Nodosilinea sp. FACHB-141: one gene and its partner. The protein of the gene in region 1 interacts with the protein of each later gene in a pairwise test. Links are inferred from orthologs where the notes say so. Each region holds a gene or a part of one and is shown on either strand. Other genes may lie near its edges. The genes, in order: H6F59_RS13685 and rplL.

Region 1 (3,153 bases):
GCACCAGTACCAGCGCGGCCTAGGGCTGGCACTGTGCCGCAGTTCAGGGCGGTGCCTCAGCCAGGGCGTTGGCGCGACCTCCCTCGAGGGGAATCGCCCCCGGTCTCGGCTTCTAGCACTGCGCCTGGGCCAGCCGCCACTCCGGCCGTGGTGCCCCCTGAAGCAGACCTGCCCCTTGACTGGGCTGAGGGTAGCGTGGCTCACGCTCTGGATATGCGGCAGCGGCGATCGCTGTCGTCACTGATGTAAGCATTGTTTACCTTGGGGCTTTGAGTCAGCTTCCGGTTATCTATCACTCCGACTACGTCGCCCCCCTGCCCGACGGGCATCGCTTTCCGATGCCCAAATTTCGGCTACTGCGCGATCGCCTGCTGCACGATGGTGTGATCACCCCAGGCCAGATTTACCAGCCCGGCGAACCTCTCCAGACTTGGCTGGAGCTTGTGCACCAGACCGCCTACGTCAACGCTTACCGCCAGGGAACGCTGGATGCCAAAGCCCAACGGCGCATTGGGTTGCCCTGGAGCGCCGCCTTGGTTAAGCGCACCTGCACGGCAGTAGGGGGCACTATTCTCACCGCTAAGCTGGCCTTGGAGCATGGGCTGGCCTGCAATACGGCGGGGGGCACCCACCACGCCTTTCCCGACTACGGATCGGGGTTTTGCATTTTCAATGATCTGGCGATCGCCACTCGAGTGCTGCAAGCGCAGGGCCGCGTCAATCGCGTGCTGATCCTCGACTTAGACGTGCACCAGGGTGACGGCACCGCTTGGATCTTCCGCGACGACTCCAGCGTTTTCACCTTTTCCATGCACTGCCAGGAGAACTTTCCGGCCCGCAAACAGAGCAGCGATTTGGATGTGCCCTTGGCCTTGGGCATGGAAGATGATGCCTACCTAAACTGCCTGGCGCGGTACGTTCCAGATTTGCTGGCCCAGGTGAAGCCTGACCTTGTGTTTTACGATGCCGGGGCCGACCCGCACAAAGACGACCTGCTGGGCAAGCTGGCGCTGACCAACACCGGGATTTATCAGCGCGATCGCTTCGTGCTCGACAGCTGTGTGCAAGCGGGCTATCCCGTCGCCTGTGTCATTGGCGGTGGCTACGGCCAATCGATGGAGGATCTGATCTTTCGCCACTCGCTGCTGCATAGAGCCGCCGTCGAGGTATACCAGGCCCACCGCTTATAATTGAAACTTTGTAGCTCTGTCAGACCATGGATTGGGCGATCGCCACCTTCTACAAATTTGTCACCCTAAGTGAACCAGCGGCGCTGCGCCGGGAGCTTTTAGAACTGTGTCAGAGCTGGGGGCTGCGGGGCACAATTTTGCTGGCTTCAGAAGGGCTGAACGCTACTGTAGCGGGCGATCGCCAGAACATTGACACCCTGTTGACCTGGCTGCACAACCACCCCGAAATTGGCCCCTTCTCCCACCAAGAATCCATCACCGCTGCGCCCCCCTTCGAGCGGATGAAGGTGAAGCTGAAGCGGGAAATTGTCACTCTCGGACACCCTGATGTGAACCCCGCCAAGCAAGAGGTGGGAACATACATTGAGCCACAGGCTTGGAACCAGCTCATTACCGACCCTGACGTGGTGCTGATCGATGCTCGCAACAACTTTGAGGTCGAGCTGGGCACCTTTAAGGGCGCGGTGAACCCTCAAACCCACGCTTTTAGAGAACTGCCGAGTTACGTAGACAACCACCTCGACCCCGCTCAGCACAAAAAAGTGGCAATGTTCTGCACGGGCGGCATTCGCTGCGAAAAAGCCACTGCCTACCTGCTAGAGCAGGGCTTTGAGCAGGTTTATCACCTCCAGGGCGGCATTCTCAACTACCTCAAATCAGTACCGACGGCTGACAGCCTGTGGCAGGGCGATTGCTTTGTGTTTGACGAACGGGTGGCCGTTGACCACCGCCTGCAACCTAGCGAATACGATCTCTGCCTGGGCTGTGGCCACCCGGTGGGCGCGGCTGAAAAAGCCTCACCTCACTACGAAGCAGGCATCAGCTGCCCTCACTGCTATGCTGCTCTTACCCCCGCCAAACGGGCTCGGCTAGAGGCTCGTCAACGCGATCGCTAGCTTTAAGGAAATCCATGCTGCCCACCGAACAACCGCTTCAAGCCCTGACCTATGGCCCCACCGATGGCACCGCTGATTGGTGCCTAGTGGCTCTCCACGGCTGGGGGGCCAACGCCGCCGACCTAATCGGCTTAGCCCCCTATTTAGAAATAGCCAACTTCTCAATGGTCTTTCCCGATGCGCCCTGGCCCCATCCCCAGGCCCCAGGGGGCCGCATGTGGTACAACTTCCCCAACAGCTATGATTTTCGCCGTCCCTACGATTTTGAGACCCACACCGACCTCCAGATCAGTCGAGAGCGGCTCAAGCTCTGGATGTCAATGCTGCCTCAAACCACCAAAATTCCCCTAGAGCGCACCATTTTGGCTGGGTTTTCCCAAGGGGGGGCGATGGCGCTAGACGTGGGGTCGCAGCTGCCTCTGGCCGGGCAGATCATTCTCAGCGGCTACCTGCACAGCCCTGCACAGGCTCCGGTGAGCCCCCGCTCAGTAATGATGGTGCACGGCACCTTCGATGCAGTGGTGCCGATCGGCAAGGCCCAGCAGGCCAACGACGCCCTCACCGCCATTGGCCAACCCGTGACCTGGCAGGAAATGGCCATGGGGCATGAAATTCCACCTCAGGTAATGGGGCTAATTGCCGGGTTTTGCGAAGATTTGCGGCAGGCCAGCGGGAATCCCTGACCAAACCTTTATCCTAAAGGGAGAGTGAATTGACCCTGGCTGCACCCGTGCGGCTCTGAGGCAAACGTCACCAAGGGGGAAAAGACTATGCTGAGCCTACACGTTTCACCGCAAACCGTCTCAGATATGACACCGGACACGGTGGCTGAGCTGGCTACTCGCCTAGAGACCGATGCCTACGAGAATGCCTTTGAGGGACTGCAAGACTGGCACCTGCTTCGGGCGATCGCCTTTCAGCGACCCGAGTTAGTTGAATCCTACGTCTATTTGCTCGACCTCGAAGCCTACGATGAGTCGTAGACCGTTGGCGGCTAAATCCTGCCTAGATACCCCCGCTTCTGCCGGGGCAAACGGTTGTTTGCCCCGGCAGAAGTGTCGTTCTTA
Region 2 (3,275 bases), on another replicon or contig:
TGCTGCTGCTGCTGGGGCGACGGTTGGGGCTGCGAGAACGACTCGCTATTCAGCAGTCCATGGATAACTCAGTGCTGGCGGGCGGTAAGCCTCTGATCCTCTCGATCATTGCTATGACACTGTCCATTGAACTGACGGGCTTATTTTGCCTATATCCGATCTTCAGTCGAGACTACGGGCCTAGCTATGGGCTGTGGCTCTCTATGTTCCACAGCGTCAGCGCTTTCAACAATGCGGGTTTTGGCCTGTTTAAAGACAATATTATTGGCTATGCGCTCGACCCCTGGGTCAATGCGGTAATCACCGCTCTAGTCATCCTGGGTGGCATTGGTTACCAGGTGATTATGGAGTTCCTGTCATGGGCCCGCAATCGCCTGAGCGGCAACCGCTGCCGCAACCCGTTCTCCCTTCACTTTAAGATTGTTACCAGCACTACCGCTGCTCTTTTGGTACTAGGCACCCTAGCCTTGTTTCTAATCGAGTACCAAAACCCCGACACTTTGGGTCCGGTGGCTCCTCAGTACAAGTTATTAATGGCTTGGTTTCAGGCTGTTATTACCCGTACCGCCGGATTTAACAGCATTGACATTGGCGCGATGGGCAACGCCTCACTGTTTATCATGATTGCCCTGATGTTCGTTGGGGCTAGCCCCGGCAGCACTGGCGGCGGTATTAAAACTACTACCCTGAGCATTTTGCTAGCCTGCACCCGCATGGCGCTTCAAGGCAAAGAGCAGGTTCTCTTATTTCGGCGGCAGATTGCTACTATTCGGGTGCTGAAGGCGATCTCCGTGGTGGTGGGGTCGGGTCTGGCGGTCGTCGCAGCTACAGCTCTAGTGTCTCTAACTAATCCAACCGTCGGCTTTATCGATATTCTCTTTGAGGCCGTGTCTGCATTTGCCACAGTGGGGCTTTCTACCGGCATTACTGCCGACCTATCTGACGTTGGTAAGTACGTGATTGCTTTCACCATGTACTTGGGGCGGGTAGGCGTACTGCTGTTTATGGCGGCACTGCTTGGCGATCCTAAACCGTCCTCTGTGCAGTATCCCGAAGAAGAGTTGCTGATTGGCTAATCTCTCAAGCAGGACGGGGATAGATAGCAAAAAGGGGAGCCGTTGACTCCCCCGGATGAGTATTTGTGTGGTCTGATGGCGATCGCCCCCCTGGGCGCTTACGCAAAGTCTGCTGGCGTTTTTGCAGCTGTCTCTGGCGGGCGGCACCGCCTCGCCCTTTGTCATTGCGACCCAGCTTACGGGGCGACTCCCATCGTTTCAGGTGCTGCGCCATGGCTAACTCCCATTAACTACCTAACTATCTTCCCAATGCTATCCTTCTCTATCGGGGATGGGTAGCCAGAGGGCCGCTGTTTAAGGTGAGAAAACCATCCTTAACTAACTATAGAAAAAGCTCCCTGTGGTCTCACAGGGAGCTTTCTAACGTTTTAGTCTCAGTGGCAAAACGTCAGGCTACTTGATAGCAACCTTGCCGCCGGCTTCTTCGAGCTGCTTTTTGGCATCTTCGGCGTCGTCTTTGGTGGTGGCTTCCTTGACAGCCTTGGGAGCGGCTTCCACCAGTTCCTTGGCTTCCTTCAGACCCAAACCGGTCAGGCTGCGCACAACCTTAAGAACGGCGATCTTCTTGTCAGCGGGAACTTCTTCGAGAACGACGTCAAATTCAGTCTTCTCTTCTTCAGGCTCGGCAGCCGCGGCACCACCGCCACCCATCATGCCGGGGGCCATCATCATCATGCCGCCGCCAGCGGAGGCAGAGGCGTCAACACCAAAGGCTTCCTCAATTTGCTTAACCAGCTCGGAAGCTTCTAGCAGAGAAAGGGTCTTTAGCTGTTCGAGAATTTCATCGGTTTTAGCAGACATAGTTACCGGTTAACTCCTATTTGAAAACAATTAAACACAGACAAAATCGAGAGAGATGAGCCTAGGCTGCATCTTTTTCGGAGACTGCCTTGATAGCACGGACCAGAGATGCGGGCACCTCTTTGACACCCACCGCCAGTTTGGTCGGTACGGCGTTGACGCCCACAGCCACCCGAGTCGGCATCGCCTTGATTGCTCCAGCCAGACGAGCCATCAGCTCTTCCTTAGTGGGCAGTTCGGTGATGGCCTTGATCTGGTCTTCGTTCAGGGCCTGACCTTCCATGACACCGCCCCGGAGGGTGGTTTTTTTGGTGTCTTTTTGGAATGCCTGGTATTCCTTGATTGCCCCGCCAAAGTCTTCTTTAACTAGCACGAAGGCCGAAGAATCTTTGAGGAACTCAGTGATGGGTTGCCAGTTTTCGTTGCCGTCAACGGCAATCCGCATCAGCGTGTTTTTGGCAATCTTACACTCGGCACCCTTGGGGCGTAGCCGGTTGCGTAGGTCGCTGATTTCCGATACCGTCAGACCTTTGTAATCAATCACAAAGGCTAGCTGAGCATCGTCTAGCAGGGCCTGAATTTCGGCCACCAGCTCTTTCTTATTCGCTAGGGTTCTCCCCATATCGATCTCACCTCCTTTAAGTTGGGGATTGGGAACTTAATTACCCGATCCAGATTTAGACTTAGCCCTTAGTAAAACAAAACCCCGACAGCTCTGCCGGGGTAGACCAACAACCCAAAGTGCTCAGCTTGGGCAAGAGCACCGTAGTCATTTACGTCAACCTCGGCAGGGTTTATGCAGTGCTGGGCGGCTACCTGCTGTCTCCGGTCGTCTATGCAGTTGTGAGGGGTTGTGTCAGTGGGCGTAACTCCTAGCTGGCTGGGGTAAAACTTGTTGGGCCTAGACCGCGTCTGACATCTTGAAGTCGCGCAGGGCATTCACATCGAGGCGAATGGAGGGACCCATGGTGGAGGCGATCGCTACGGTTCTCCAATAGCGGCCCTTGGCACCAGATGGACGATTGCGGTCAACGGTCTCTTGCAGCGCCTTGAGGTTGACTAGCAAATCTTCAGCGCTAAAGTCGGCCTTGCCAAACATAACATGGACGATGCCTGTTTTGTCGGCACGAAACTCTAGCTTACCTGCTTTAAACTCATCAATTGCTTTGGCCAAGTCAAAGGTTACAGTGCCGCCTTTGGGGGAGGGCATCAGGCCACGGGGGCCGAGTTGACGACCAAGCTTGGCTACCTGAGGCATCACGTCAGGGGTAGCAATCAGAACGTCAAAGTCCATCATGCCCTTCTGAATTTCGTCGATGAGTTCTTCAGATCCCGCCAAGTCAGCTCCAGCAGCGGTGGCCTCAGCCACTTTTTCGCCCTTAGCAATGACGGCGACTC

The links.
Region 2: the proteins of H6F59_RS13685 (region 1) and rplL interact in binary tests that used the Escherichia coli proteins (3 or more experiments, as listed by UniProt). The link is inferred for Nodosilinea sp. FACHB-141 from one-to-one orthologs.

What each region holds. Positions count from the first base shown.
Region 1 is NZ_JACJPP010000012.1:288,005-291,157, reverse strand. Bases 319-3,151 are described here. They hold H6F59_RS13685 (rhodanese-related sulfurtransferase), read left to right. Parts: upstream 319-1,216; coding sequence 1,217-2,086; downstream 2,087-3,151. Other genes in these bases: H6F59_RS13675 (DUF2555 domain-containing protein), read left to right, coding at 2,857-3,069; H6F59_RS13680 (alpha/beta hydrolase), read left to right, coding at 2,101-2,769; H6F59_RS13690 (histone deacetylase), read left to right, coding at 339-1,190. Also shown: H6F59_RS13695 (hypothetical protein), read left to right, coding at 1-249. UniProt on the Escherichia coli protein: Catalyzes oxygen-dependent 5-hydroxyuridine (ho5U) modification at position 34 in tRNAs, the first step in 5-carboxymethoxyuridine (cmo5U) biosynthesis.
Region 2 is NZ_JACJPP010000011.1:91,479-94,753, forward strand. The notes cover bases 174-3,128. They hold rplL (50S ribosomal protein L7/L12), read right to left. Parts: upstream 1,878-3,128; coding sequence 1,470-1,877; downstream 174-1,469. Other genes in these bases: H6F59_RS09035 (TrkH family potassium uptake protein), read left to right, coding at 174-1,076; rplJ (50S ribosomal protein L10), read right to left, coding at 1,939-2,499; rplA (50S ribosomal protein L1), read right to left, coding at 2,779-3,128. In the rest of the region: more of H6F59_RS09035, read left to right, coding at 1-173; more of rplA, read right to left, coding at 3,129-3,275. UniProt on the Escherichia coli protein: The binding site for several of the GTPase factors involved in protein synthesis (IF-2, EF-Tu, EF-G and RF3). Is thus essential for accurate translation.